DNA from 3 places in the Pseudoalteromonas sp. D15MCD-2 genome. Region 1 is predicted to be linked to each of the others. Evidence: predicted binding sites of a transcription regulator. Region 1 holds the regulator's gene; each other region holds the start of a gene.
The links. The regulator MetJ, encoded in region 1, represses methionine synthesis genes. The targets are predictions, from matches to a motif close to TAGACGTCTAGACGTCTA.

Region 1 (5,092 bases):
AAGCTGACCATCATTTAGAGTAAATAACTGCCTTGCATCAACATCTTGCGCATCAACACCTAACTGATTTAGGTAAGCGGCCAATAACCGCGCCGACCACACTTCACCATGAGCAAGTAAAGGTGCTTCAAGTAACAGCTGCTGACTAATTAATTCATTTAATACAGCAAGTTCATCTTTTAACTGTGCCAACGCCTGTTGTTTATTCTGCCCTGTAAGTAGCTGCTCTATAAGCGCACGTTGATTGTTATCAATAAGCAATAGAATATCGCTAACAGCTTGGCTATCTTGCTGCTGGTAACTTTGCCAAAGCTTTACCAGGGTATCGGTTGTTTTACCCGATGCCGACACAACCACGCAATCGCCCTGCTCTGTATTAGCAAGAACAATGTTCGCTACCGCATGGTAACGATCTGCCGAGCTTAAGCTTGAGCCACCAAATTTATGAACAATATTTACCATTTCTTCTACCACAATGCCGTATGTGCTGGCGTTAACTTAAATGACGCGTTTTGCTGTGTATCTTGCTGTGTTAGCTTAGCTTCAGCTTTTGTAACTTGTTGGCCTTGACCTGGTTTTACTAAATTGAAAACACGGTCTAAATCTGCAATGAGATCTTTTACGTCTTCAATACCTACAGAAATACGGATCAGCGTATCGCCTACACCGGCTTCAAGGCGCGCTTTAGGCTCCATACCTGCGTGGGTCATTGTTGCAGGGTGACAAATCAAGCTTTCTACCCCACCTAACGACTCAGCAAGGCTGAAGTCTTTAAGGCTTGTTAAAAACGCTGCTGCATCGTTGATATCGCCTTTAATATCAAAGCTCACCATGCCACCAAAGCCACGTTGCTGTGCTTTAGCAAGCTCATGTTGTGGGTGAGAAGCAAGGCCTGGATAATAAACTTGGCTTACATAAGGTGAGCTTTCTAAATACTCAGCAATGGCAAAGGCATTTTCTTGGTGCTGCTTTAGGCGTACATTTAAAGTACGTAAACCACGAAGCGTTAAGTAGCTGTCAAATGGTGCACCAGTAATACCGATATTATTCGCCCACCAAGCAAGCTCGTCGCCTAGCTCTTGCGTTGCAGCAATCACTGCACCGCCCACTACATCAGAGTGACCATTGATGTATTTAGTTGTTGAGTGCACAACAATATCAACACCAAACTCAATTGGGTTTTGTAATGCAGGTGATAAGAAGGTGTTGTCAGCCGCAACCAAAGCACCACACTGCTTAGCAATACTAGTAATTGCTTTAATATCTGTTAAACGCAAGATTGGGTTACTTGGCGTTTCAATCCAAATCAACTTGGGTTTAATCGCTAAAATTTCTTGGAGATTTTCAGTTTTAGTTAAATCCAAAACTTTTAGTTTTAACAGGCCACGTTTTTCAAGCGAGGTGAATAAACGGTAACTACCGCCATAACAGTCATGTGGGATCACTAACGTATCGTCACTGTTTAATAGCTGAGTGGCTAAATGCACTGCAGACATACCTGTTGCAGTTATAATACCTCTAGCACCACCTTCAAGCTCTGCTAAGGTTTCAGCTAAGATATCGCGATTTGGATTACCGCTGCGACCATAGTCATACTGGCGCTTAGTATCAAAATCAGCAAACGAATAGGTGGTTGATAAGTAAATTGGCGGTACAACCGCACCATGATGTTTATCGGCTTCGATGCCGTGACGAACAGCAATCGTCGCTTTATTTTTTTCGCTCATTTCATCACCTATTCTTAAATTGGATGTTTAGACGTCTAAAAGGTTAGATGATCAAATATGAGAAGTCAAAGCATTTATGGCTTATACATAGAAGTTTATACATTTACACCACTAGATGGCTAAATAACTAGTATTTGACTATCTTTTTTAAAGAGATAGAATTTCCGCATCTTGCGCTGTGAATAAGGCGTAAATCACTGACAACCGAGGCAACGAAACAACTTATGGCTAAATGGAACGGTGAATACATTCACCCATATGCAGAACACGGTAAAAAATCAGAACAAGTAAAAAAGATTACCGTATCGATCCCACTCAACGTATTAAAAGTATTAACTGACGAGCGTACACGCCGCCAGATCAATAACCTGCGTCATGCGACGAACAGTGAGTTATTGTGTGAAGCTTTCTTACATGCTTTTACAGGTCAACCATTACCAAATGATGACGACCTACGTAAAGACAACCCTGAAAAGGTACCTGAAGAAGTTAAAAAAATTATGCAAGAAATGGGATTAGATATCCCAGTGCTTGATTCAGAATAAGTATTTCGGCCATCGGATCACCGCCGATAATCGCAGATATAAAAAAACTCAGCCTAGGCTGAGTTTTTTATTGCGCGATATACCTAATAGCTAATTAAGCTTAACGCATGTAATCTTCTGGCATGTCGATTTGCGCCACACCCGACTCTACTGCTGCTTCAGCAACAGCACGTGCAATACGTGGTAATAAACGCGGATCCATAGGCTTAGGAATGATGTACTCGGCACCAAACTCAAGTGACTCAACGCCAGCTGCTTTTAATACTTCACTTGGTACAGGCTCTTTCGCGATACCACGAATTGCGTGAACTGCAGCAATTTTCATTTCATCATTAATTGCCGTTGCACGAACATCTAACGCACCACGGAAAATAAATGGGAAACAAAGCACGTTATTTACTTGGTTAGGGAAATCTGAACGACCCGTTGCCATAATTAAATCGTTACGCGCACTGTGTGCAACTTCTGGAGCAATCTCAGGATCTGGGTTTGAGCATGCAAACACGACTGGCTTATCAGCCATCAGCTTAAGATCATCTGCTGTTAACAGGTTAGGACCTGATACACCAACGAATACGTCAGCATCAGCAATAACATCTTGTAATGTACGCTTATCGGTATTGTTAGCAAATAATTGCTTATACTCGTTTAAGTCATCACGACGTGTATGGATCACACCTTTACGGTCAAGCATATAAATGTGTTCACGTAGTGCGCCACACTTAATTAAAAGCTCCATACAAGCCACAGCAGCAGCACCGGCACCTAAACATACGATGATGGCATCTTCGATGTCTTTACCTTGCACTTCAAGGGCGTTAAGCATACCAGCAGCAGTTACAATAGCTGTACCATGTTGGTCATCGTGGAAAACTGGAATATCACAGCGCTCGATAAGCGCTTTTTCGATTTCAAAACACTCTGGCGCTTTAATATCTTCAAGGTTGATACCACCAAACGTATCAGCGATGTTAGCAACCGTATTAATGAAATCTTCTGTTGTGCGGTGTTTAACTTCAATATCAATTGAGTCAAGGCCAGCAAAACGTTTAAATAGTAACGCTTTACCTTCCATTACAGGTTTTGATGCAAGCGGACCTAAGTTACCTAAACCTAAAATTGCGGTACCGTTTGAAATAACCGCAACCATGTTACCTTTGCCTGTATATTTATAGGCATTTGCTGGATCAGCAGCAATTTCACGGACTGGTTCAGCCACACCTGGGCTATAAGCTAAAGCGAGATCGTTAACCGTTTCGGCTGGCTTGGTTAGTTCAACACTAATTTTACCTGGAACGGGGTGAGCGTGGTAATGTAATGCTTGTTCACGAAAATCTGACATAACGCGATAGTATCCTGCAAAAAGTTAAAAAGTGAGAGAGCTTGCATCAGTACGATACCTGTAATGTATAAAAATTCCAAGTATTATCAGGTCTATCCTGTTATATGCTATATCGCTTAATTTTAAAGGATTTTCCAACAATTTCTGCGCATAGTTGCGATTAATCAGACATAAAAATTCACCTATTTATGACCTTTTAAGCACGTGTTTTTGTATTTTATACGCACGTACACTGCAATTAGCCGAAATTAGCCCAAAACCACCTTTTCTACGAAGTTCACAGCATTTACTCACAAAGTTATTTAAATTTATTATTTTTAATAACTTTTATGAAAGTTTATACAAACAAGAATATAGCCAAGGGGTGGCACTTTGTCTGCAAAATTAGCGACATAATGGGCATAACAACCAGAAATAGTTATGCAAGATACATAAATGAAGATGATAAGTAAGTGGCAGCGTTATACCAATTCGCTTAATTAAGTGATCTATTTTGAGGCAATAAAACCTCGTTGATAGCAAGGCAAAAATTTCGCTATTTAGTTGTTCTAAATCAGAAATTTTTAACGCAGATAGCGACAGGTTTAATCCCTCAAAATGATTAAGTATTATTGCGGATTGATATCAATAATGAGTTTTGTGAATTTTAGGCATAAAAAAAGCACCCTAAGGTGCTTTCTTTAACTAAACAGCAGAGATTACTTCTTGCTGCTAAGTGCACCGAAGCGCTTGTTGAAACGATCAACACGGCCGCCAGTGTCTAAAATCTTTTGCTTACCAGTGTAAAACGGGTGACACTCAGAACATACGTCTAAGTGGATGTCTTTACAAAGAGTTGAGCTAGTTTCGAATTTGTTACCACATGAACAAGTTGCAGTGATAGCTTCGTACTTAGGGTGAATACCTTCTTTCATAGGGAACCTCTAGTTAAGGCCGTATCGCTCTCCAAACCCGAAGTCTGGCACCATACGCAGTTAATACAATTAATAGGCCGCGTATTTTATAGCTCAAGAAGCCTTACGACAAGCTTTAAATACATCTTTCGCTAAAAAAATAACCAAGTGGCGTGTTGTTCAGTATTTGTTGGTAGGTTTTTAACTGCAATTTTAGTACATTATCTTTCTATCATTGTTTCAGTTGAGTTGTTATGCACTTTGTAGAAGTTGCCATAAAAGTCCCTTTACAGCGTACCTTCGATTATAAAGTTGAACAGCTGCTGCATAGCCCTGAGTTAAAGCCAGGTATGCGCGTTCGCGTGCCATTTGGTAGCCAAAAAAAGGTTGCCGTGGTCTTGGCTCTTAAAACATCAACCGATGTTCCCGCTGACAAAATAAAGCCGATTATTGATGTTATAGACGACACGCCAGTTTTATCTGAGCAACACTTAGCATTACTAAAATTCACAGCACGCTACTACTGTTACCCATTGGGCGAGACCATTCATACGGCACTTCCGGCTGCATTAAGGCAAGGCGAAT
Region 2 (5,092 bases), 2.4 Mb from region 1:
GTAAAGACGGCTTAAAAACCGAATCTATTCATGGCGATAAAAGCCAAGGTGCGCGTGATAAAGCACTGCAAAATTTTAAATCAGGTGCGACAAGAGTACTGGTTGCGACAGATGTTGCTGCGCGTGGTCTTGATATTGCCTCACTCAAGTATGTGATTAACTATGAGTTGCCTTATGTGGCTGAGGACTACGTACACCGTATTGGTCGAACAGGACGTGCTGGCGAGAAAGGGATGGCGATGTCGCTGGTTAGCATCGATGAGCAGTGGCTATTGGACGAAATAGATATCTTACTCGACACAAGACTCACGCCGCAGTGGTTACCAGGGTATGAGCCTGATTTAACCAAAGAGCCAAAGCAAGTTCGTAAAAATACTAATAAGGCACGCCGCTCTCGTGATAAAAAACGTATTTTAGGGCAAAAAAGTAGGAGACGTTCCTAAATCTGGCATATATTTATACTATCCTCCGGCTAAAGTTGAGAGTTTAGTATGTTAGAAGAGAATAAATGGACGTTCCGCCGCGCTGATAAACAGTTCTCCTTAGAAAAGTGGCAGAAAACAATTGATCTCATGACCGAGTTGTTTTCTGCTCCCGCAGGTTTTATCGTTCATAAAACAGATGATGTTTATCGTATTATCGTCTCCAGTGAGCAACAAGAAAACCCCTATGATGCCGGGGCTGAATTAAGCGCCGACGATAATATCTTCTGCAAAAAAGTACTGCGTGACATGGCACCGCTTTATGTGGATCACGCCAGCCAAGACAGTCAATGGGATGACAGCCCTCTGGTAAAAGATGGTTTTGAGTCTTATCTTGGGGTGCCAATTAGCTGGCCAAGTGGCGAGCCCTTTGGCACCTTTTGTGTTATGGATTTTAAACAAACCCATTATCAACAGAGCTTTTTAGAACTAATCGAGCAGCTTCGCGATATGGTCGAAGATGACCTTGCACTGTTAGACAACTTTACGCAAATGCGTGAAATTGCCATGCTTGATTCATTGACCAATATTTATAATCGCCGTGCAATAGATTTGCTTTGCCAACATAAATTAAATATATCGAAACGACTTGGTTTTGATATTAGTTGTCTATTTATCGATATAAATAGCTTTAAGCCACTCAATGATACGTATGGCCATGAAGTGGGCGATCTCGCGCTGATTTGTTTAGCTGACACCATGAAAGAATGCCTACGTGAAACCGATATTATTGGCCGTCTAGGGGGCGATGAGTTTATTGCGTTATTGCAAGTTCAGCCCGGTGATTGCATAGACAGCATCGCTGATAAGCTCAACACCACCTATCAATCTAATTTAGAGAAGCGGGGCATTCCTGTTACGAGCTTAAGTATTGGTTCAGGGGTAATAGCTCAGCCAAAAGAAAACTATGCTGAGCTATTAAAACGAGCAGATGAAGATATGTATGAGAAAAAGCAAGCTTCTAAGGCAGCACGCTAAGCTATTTGCTTCTCAGCTAGATTTAACTCCATAGTTGCTTTAAGTAAACGGTAAAGGTTAATTGACGCATCAATTTCTTCTTTACGATTGGTTAAGCTCTCAATATTTAAACCTAGCGGTACATCTAAATGTGCGCAGCTTTGTAAAATTAAGTCGAGATTCTCACGGCAAATTCGCACTGATTCACTCAATGTATTTGCCGAATCTAACATGCGGTATTTAGTCGCTTCTGGTACAGAAATACCTAACCATTCCATAAATTCTAAGGTTTTTTCACCACCACAAGGGGTAAACGTCAGAATAATGCGTTTTGGTGCTGTGCCTTGTGCTTTACAGCTACGCGCATAGCTGGTGATTAAATCAATCGTTGCTTGGGCATTGTAAACGGCTTGTGAGATGAAAAACTTACAACCTTGCGCTGTTTTTTCAACTAAACGCTCATGTTCATTACGTTTGCTGGCATGGCGCTCGGCAATAGTAACACCACCTAAAAATACATCACTGTTCTGTTTTGCCAGCGTTTTATATGCATCAGGTAGGCTTAATTTGATGTCGCCATGAGATGATGGGCTACCCACCAACACTAAGTTTTTTAGTTCAAAGTCGTTACGTGTTTCGTTTAACCATTCGGTAAATTCAGCTTCTCCACGCTGGGCAACACTTTTATAAGTGATCACATCAAGTTGTGACAAGCTACGTAGTAACTGACTGTATTCACGAGGATCTACCGTTTCTTTAAACGGAAAAGGACGCGGCTTTGCAATACGGCTACTCTCATCTTGAATGTCGTAGATGATTACACCGTCGTATTCAATTTCGTGTAAACGACCGAGCAGCTTCTGAGCAATGGTCTCAAGCTGTGCTTTATCAGTACCAGACTTTGGTGGTGTGGTACCAATTAGGTAGACACCTTGATTGGTGTCTTCAATTTTCTCTTGTAATGATAAAGCCATAATCCTCATTCCAGCTCGTGCTAATGTCTATGACAAATAATATAGCAGCCATTTAGACGTCTAGATAGATTTTTTTCTTGAAAGTTTTTCAATGACTATGAATTTTACTCAAGTTTAAAGCTGAGCGTTTCGCAAAATTGACACACCTGTTTACATAAATTATTGCTCTGACCCTCATATTTTCTGGCGCTTTGATGCATAATCAAGCAGCAATGATTATGAGAAAAATAACTAACAAGGGAACATTATGAAATTTAGATTATTAGCAACCAGTGTTGCTGTAACACTTGCTTTAAGTGGCTGCGCAAGTAACTCACAGTCAACGATGGTTAAAGAAGTCGAAATTGAGCAGCAAGTAAGCCAAGATGATAACCGTGTATTTAGCCAAGATTACCTATTAGAAGAGCTTGAGAATGGCCTTCGCGTGATGGTAGTTAAAACAGATTACCCAGATGTTGTGTCACTGCAAATTCCAGTATCGGTTGGTTCACGTAATGAGGTTGAAGCAGGTAAAACCGGTTTTGCACACTTCTTTGAGCATATGATGTTTAAAGGCTCTGAAAAATTCCCACAAGATGTGTATTCAGATATTTTAAAAAACTCGGGTGTTGATAATCGCGCGTATACGACCAACGATTACACTAACTATCACTTAAACTTCTCAAAAGAGCACTTAGATAAAGTGCTCGAAATTGAAGCTGATATTTTCCAAAACCTGACTTACAGCGAAGAGCAGTTCCGCACCGAAGCGCTGACTGTAAAAGGTGAGTATTTAAAGAATAATGCTAGCCCAATTCGTAAGTTACTTTCTGCGGTTCGTAACGAAGCATTCAAAAAGCATACCTATAAGCACACCACCATGGGCTTTTTCGAAGACATTGAAGCTATGCCTGATCAAATGGCCTATGGTAAAGAGTTTTTCGCTAAATTTTATAAGCCTGAGTATGTATCTTTAGTCATTGTTGGTGATGTTGATCCACAAGAGACCATGGCAATGGTGAAAAAGCATTGGGGTAATTGGAAAAAAGGTGATTACCAAGCAGATATTCCTGTTGAACCAAAGCAACAAGCCGCAAAATATGTACATGAAAAAAATGATGGTTTACCAGGCCACTGGTTGCTTGTGTCTTATAAAGGCACTGAATGGGATCCAACTCAAAAAGACCGTGCTGCTCTTGATTTGATCTCACAGCTGTATTTCTCTAACAACTCGGCACTTTATCAAGAGCTTGTTGTTGATAAACAAATTGCCAGCCAAATGTTTACCTATAACCCAGATACTAAAGATCCGGGTTTATTACATGTGTTTGTAAAAGTCGAAAACGAAGCGGACCTGGCTAAAGCCCGTGATGCGATTAACCGTACCTATGCACAAGCGCGTACTGAATTAGTAGATGCGCAAAAGTTAGCGGATTTAAAATCAAACCTAAAGTATAGCTTTATAAATGGTCTTGATTCATCGCAGTCAATAGCTTCAACACTTGCAAGCTACATGCACTTTGAGCGTGATCCTGAAGTGATTAACCAACTTTATGCCACAGCTGACAGCATCACTCCGGATGATATCAAAGCGGTAGCAAACAAATATTTTGTTGATCCGAGCCGTACCACGGTGACAATGTCGGCGCTTGATAAAGTGGCTGGTTTTGAGCAAGAAGTTGATTTAAATGCCTTGGTTGCCAGTATCGAGCAAGCCCCAACAGAGCGTCACTTTAAAGTACTTGATAAAACCAATAGCTCACCACTGGTTGATGTTAACTGGTTATTTAATACCGGCGCAGCGGCTGATCCACATGGTAAAAAAGGCTTAGCAGCACTCACTGCAGCGATGCTAGCGCAAGGTGGCTCAGAAACTATGAGCTACAAAGATATTCAAAAAGCGTTATACCCACTAGCGGGAAGCTTTGGCTATCAAATCGATAAAGAGATGATTTCACTACGCGGCCGTGTACATAAAGACAATGCCGCGCAGTGGTATGCACTTGTTAGCGACCAGTTGTTAAATCCTGGCTTTAGAGAAGATGATTTCAAGCGTCTGAAAAAAGAGCTTATTGATAGCATTAAAGCAGGCCTGAAAGCGTCAAATGACGAAGAGCTAGGTAAAGAAGTGCTTTATCATCAGCTTTATAAAGGCCACCCGTATGAAAGCTATAACTATGGTGATTTATCAGACCTTGAAGCACTGACACTTGACGATGTAAAAGCGTTTTATGCTAACCAGTTTACTCAATCTAAGTTAACAGTAGGTCTAATTGGTGCGATTCCGAGTGATGTTAAATCGACGATGATGAAAGATTTAACATCGCTTCCACAAGGTAAAGAAAGCCGCTTAACGATCCCTGATGCGCCAGAACTTAAAGGTCATCATGCAACGATTGTTGAAAAATCAGCGCAATCTACCGCTGTGTCATTTGGTTTCCCAATCGATACAATTCGTAGTAGCGATGACTGGACAGCGCTTTGGTTAGTGCGTTCTTACTTTGGCGAACACCGCAGCTCAAACAGCTTCTTGTATCAGCGCATTCGTCAAACCCGTGGTATGAACTATGGTGATTATGCATACATTGAGTACTTCCCGCGCGGTATGTTCCAAACGAAACCTGATGCTAACTTAGGTCGTTCAGAGCAAATTTTCCAAGTGTGGTTACGTCCGCTTCGTTCTAATAACGATGCGCATTT
Region 3 (5,092 bases), 400 kb from region 1:
TAAACCTGCATTTGGATGCACCGAGGTAAAGGTTTCACAAACGCGCGATAACTCTTCAACATACTGGCGCAGTAAGTCAGGGCCTAGGGCGCAGTTAAGGCCGATTGATAGCGGTTTAATATGACGAATTGAGTTATAAAATGCTTCTGTGGTTTGCCCTGATAAAGTACGGCCAGAGGCATCGGTAATGGTGCCCGAAATCATCACAGGTAAACTACGACCAGCTTGCTCGAATGCTTCTTCTACAGCGAACGAAGCCGCTTTAGCATTAAGGGTATCAAAGATGGTTTCTATTAAAATAAGGTCAGCACCACCTTCCATTAATGCCAGTGTTGACTCAACATACGCTGCCACCAGCTTATCAAAGTTGATATTACGATAACCTGGGTCATTTACATCTGGTGAAATAGAACAGGTTTTTGACGTTGGCCCAAGTACACCGGCTACATAACGCGGTTTGCTAGGATCTTTTGCTTCAAGTTCATCACACACGCCGCGTGCAAGCTTCGCTGACTCGAGGTTGATTTCGCGGCTAAGGCTCGCCATGTCGTAATCTTCCATAGAAATAGTCGTGGCATTAAAGGTATTCGTTTCGATGATATCGGCACCGGCTTCTAAATAAGCACGGTGAATATCAGCAATGATTTTTGGCTGAGTCAGGCTTAATAAATCGTTATTGCCTTTAATAAGTACGTGCCAGTCTTTAAAGCGCTCACCGCGATAATCCTGTTCTTCTAATTTATATTCTTGGATCATGGTGCCCATCGCGCCATCGAGGATTAAAATTCGCTGTTTTAGCGCCTCGGTTAATTGTTCGCGTTTATTCACTGCATTACTCGGCATAGTTGTTAGTCCTTACATCTTGGCTAACTAAGTTAATATCATACGGTGTAGTTTGGTACACATAATAGTTTAACCAATTCGAAAACAATAAAAAGGCATGGCTTTGCCACGTTTTCGACGGTTCGTTGTCTGGGTTATCGTCAGGGAAGTAATTTTCTGGCTTAGGTGCATCCGCTGATTTTTCTTGGTCGCGTAAATACTCCCCTTTTAAGGTATGAGCATCGTACTCTGGATGGCCAGTAATATACACTTGGCTACCTGATTTATTTTTAATTAAGTAGGCACCTACTCGCTCTGATCCGGCTAACACCACTAGCTCCTCGCAGGCAGTGATCTTATCGATATCAATATGACCATAACGAGAATGTGGCACTAAAAAGGTATCATCAAAGCCACGCGTTAGCGCTGCGTGGTCAAAATAGCTTTTATGGGTGAAAACACCGCTTAATTTGTTTGGTTTCAGATCACGTTTAAGACCATAGTGATGATAAAGCCCCGCATGGGCCGCCCAACACGAAAACAGCGTAGACGTCACATGCTGCTCTGCCCAATCTAAAATAATTTTTAGTTCATCCCAGTAGGCAACTTCGTCATACTCTAAATGAGCAAGCGGTGCGCCCGTTATGATCATGGCATCGTAGTTATTATCTTTCACTTCTGAAAAATAACGATAAAACGTATCCATGTGCTGTTCAGAGTTACTGCTGGTGCGATGGGTATCTAAGCGCAACAGCTCAACATTAACTTGCAGCGGTGAGTTTGCTAACAAGCGAATAAACTGCACTTCGGTTTCAACTTTGTTTGGCATTAAGTTTAAGATGGCCAAACGCATTGGGCGGATTTCTTGCGTTTTAGCACGACTTTTTGGCATTACAAACACGTTTTCTTGACGTAACTTTGCAATGGCAGGCAATTCATCTTTTACTGTAATGGGCATAGCTGGCTCCGAGCATACTTATCTGACTGCTAATTATGAACGGATAGTTAGAAATTTCAACCTCTAGATGTTTAGATGTCTAAATGAAGTGGTGTTTCTGAGTGGTCATTAATTAAAATGTATGACTCTTTGAGTAAATAACACCTTGATATTAAGCCTATCATAAACGTTGAATTCTGTATTTTGAGGTAGTTTGGGTATACAATACTTGCTGTTAATTTTTATTATAAATTGAAGGCTTCTTTCATGGTGTTACCAGACAAGTTTATATTCTCGATGAGTCGAGTATCTAAGGTTGTGCCACCTAAGCGCACTATCTTAAAAGATATTTCTTTACACTTTTTCCCAGGCGCAAAAATTGGTGTGCTAGGTCTAAACGGTGCAGGTAAATCAACGTTACTTCGCATTATGGCTGGTGTTGACCAAGACTTTGAAGGTGAAGCTCGCCCTCAACCAGGCACTAAAATCGGTTACTTACCGCAAGAACCCGTGCTAGACGAAAGCAAAACAGTTCGCGAAACAGTAGAAGAAGCTGTAAGCGAAGTTAAAAATGCACTAAATCGCCTTGATGAAGTATACAACGAGTATGCAATGGACGGTGCTGACTTCGATGCACTTGCTAAAGAGCAAGGCGAACTAGAAGCTATCATCCAAGCGCACGACGGTCACAATATCGACAACGTGTTAGAGCGTGCAGCTGATGCATTACGCCTTCCACCTTGGGATGCAAAAATTGAACACCTTTCGGGTGGTGAGCGTCGCCGTGTTGCGATCTGTCGTTTACTACTTGAAAAACCAGATATGCTTATTCTTGACGAACCGACCAACCACTTAGACGCTGAGTCAGTTGCTTGGTTAGAGCGCTTCTTACACGACTACGAAGGTACCGTGGTTGCTGTAACCCACGACCGTTATTTCTTAGATAACGTAGCAGGTTGGATTTTAGAGCTTGACCGTGGTGAAGGTATTCCTTGGGAAGGTAACTACTCATCGTGGCTTGAGCAAAAAGATTTACGTTTACAACAAGAACAGAAATCTGAAAAAGCACGTCAAAAATCAATCGCGCAAGAACTTGAATGGGTTCGTTCAAACCCGAAAGGCCGTCAAGCTAAGTCTAAAGCACGTATGGCACAGTTCTCTGAGCTTCAACAAAACGATTACCAAAAGCGTAACGAAACGAATGAACTATTCATTCCACCGGGTCCACGCTTAGGTGACCAAGTTATCGAAGTGAAAGGCCTGAAGAAGAGCTTTGGCGACCGTGTATTAATCGATGACTTAAACTTTGCAATGCCGAAAGGCGCTATCGTAGGTATTATCGGTGCCAATGGTGCGGGTAAATCAACGCTATTCAAAATGCTAAGTGGTGAAGAAACGCCTGATAGCGGTGAGATTATTGTTGGTGACACAGTTGAGCTTGCAACGGTTGATCAGTTCCGTGGCGACATGGACGAAAGCAACACTGTTTTCCAAGAAATCTCTAACGGCCAAGACGTATTAAAAATTGGTAACTTTGAATTCCCAAGCCGTGCCTATGTTGGCCGCTTTAACTTCAAAGGTAACGACCAACAAAAATTCGTTAAAGACCTATCAGGTGGTGAGCGCAACCGTTTACACCTAGCTAAGCTATTGAAAGCAGGTGGCAACGTATTACTACTGGATGAGCCAACCAATGACCTAGACGTTGAAACACTACGTGCACTTGAGAACGCTATTTTAGAGTTCCCTGGCTGTGTAATGTGTATCTCGCATGACCGTTGGTTCCTTGACCGTATTGCTACACATATTCTTGATTACCGTGACGAAGGCCAAATTAACTTCTTCGATGGTAACTACACAGAATACGAAGAGTGGTTGAAGAAAACCTTAGGCGCAGAAGCGGCACAACCTAAGCGTATTAAATACAAAAAAATTGGCTAATTAGCTGATACTCAAAAAGCCCCTATTTAGGGGCTTTTTTGTGCAAAGTATGCAAGGAATTCATCAACTTTCAATGATCTCGAAAAATACCAACCTTGTGCAAATTGTATCCCCGCTTTAGCGACTACTTGGGCTTGTTTTTTGGTTTCGACTCCCTCTGCAATATAGGCATGATTACTGTCATAACCACAATTTGCGAGTTGTTTCTTTTGTAATGAAGTAGCCCAGTCATCTTGTAAAATCAGATCGATTACCGACTTATCTATTTTTATATAATCAACATTTAACTGCGCAAGCGCTAAGATATTCGCTTCACCTAATTGCATATCATCTAACGCCATTTTTGCCTTAGAGATATTTTCTAGAATAGTTTGAACACCCATTCTATCGGGGATCCCTCGCTCAGATAATTCAAATATCACTTTGCTGGCATTACTATTCAAAGCTGACTTTTTCAGGGTATAGAATACTCCGCCTCGCCCCCAAAGCTCTGGTGGAACATTAATACCTACATGTACGTTGTCATGCTTATTCAGCCACTCAGCAAGCTCTTCGGCTACTTTATCTATGACCCAGTATGTGATCATGCCACTTAATACAGAACCTTCAATTAACGGTATAAACTCGAGAGGTGGGACGACTTTATCATTTCGCTGCCAACGAATAAGCGCTTCTGCTCCAACACACCGATTATCACTTAAACGTATTGTGGGTAAGTATTCTAAAAAGAATTCATTGTTATCAAGTGCCGCTTCAATTTCTGCAAGTGTAATCACATCATACTCCTATCAATGCCTATTAAAGATAGACCGAGGAGATTAATTTGCAAATAATGGCAACCCACCGGATTTTGAATTTCAATACTCAGCTGCCATTTAATCAGGCGACAACCGCTGACTCGACTATACTCATTAGGTCACTAAAGTAGGAGATACAGCTATGAATGAACGCAGAGAGTTTTCGCGGGTATTATTTTCTTGCCCTGCGATCCTTCGTATCGAAGATAACGACTATCACTGTCAGTTACTTGATCTATCTTTGCAAGGTGCGCTCATTACTAAAAGTGATTCATTTTTAGTGCCTATTCATAGTAAAGCTGACTTAATCTTCACCCTGCCAGAATCAACTATCGAGATTAAAATGCAAGTGGAGCTATGTCATGTTGAGCATCAACATGCTGGCCTTCGCTGTGAACATATCGATATTGATAGTATTACTCACTTAAAACGATTGATTGAGCTCAATCTGGGTGATGAAGCATTATTACATCGCGAGTTAGCCCATTTAATTCACGCGCCAGAGTAAACTTTTGTCGGTAGATTCGTTATGCTGTAGCAAATTCAGCTATTCAATGAGCTATGCAGTTAAATCCCCACTTACCCTTGGTGTATC

Region 2: AADY36_RS03745 (methylenetetrahydrofolate reductase) is a predicted target of MetJ. The motif match lies at 2,459-2,476, and genes of this name have one in related genera.
Region 3: AADY36_RS12810 (homoserine O-succinyltransferase) is a predicted target of MetJ. The motif match lies at 1,845-1,862, and genes of this name have one in related genera.

What each region holds. Positions count from the first base shown of each region.
Region 1 covers NZ_JBCFQE010000001.1:3,180,378-3,185,469, forward strand. The annotation lists gene metL (bifunctional aspartate kinase/homoserine dehydrogenase II) at 1-462, opposite strand, end outside; gene metB (cystathionine gamma-synthase) at 468-1,727, opposite strand; gene metJ (met regulon transcriptional regulator MetJ) at 1,952-2,272, shown strand; gene AADY36_RS14620 (malic enzyme-like NAD(P)-binding protein) at 2,373-3,614, opposite strand; gene rpmE (50S ribosomal protein L31) at 4,313-4,528, opposite strand; gene priA (primosomal protein N') at 4,762-5,092, shown strand, end outside.
Region 2 covers NZ_JBCFQE010000001.1:822,438-827,529, forward strand. The annotation lists gene AADY36_RS03735 (DEAD/DEAH box helicase) at 1-443, shown strand, start outside; gene AADY36_RS03740 (sensor domain-containing diguanylate cyclase) at 492-1,460, shown strand; gene AADY36_RS03745 (methylenetetrahydrofolate reductase) at 1,457-2,413, opposite strand; gene AADY36_RS03750 (M16 family metallopeptidase) at 2,661-5,092, shown strand, end outside.
Region 3 covers NZ_JBCFQE010000001.1:2,779,380-2,784,471, forward strand. The annotation lists gene AADY36_RS12805 (homocysteine S-methyltransferase family protein) at 1-843, opposite strand, end outside; gene AADY36_RS12810 (homoserine O-succinyltransferase) at 833-1,780, opposite strand; gene ettA (energy-dependent translational throttle protein EttA) at 2,027-3,700, shown strand; gene AADY36_RS12820 (EAL domain-containing protein) at 3,727-4,476, opposite strand; gene AADY36_RS12825 (PilZ domain-containing protein) at 4,640-5,005, shown strand; gene AADY36_RS12830 (histone deacetylase family protein) at 5,059-5,092, shown strand, end outside.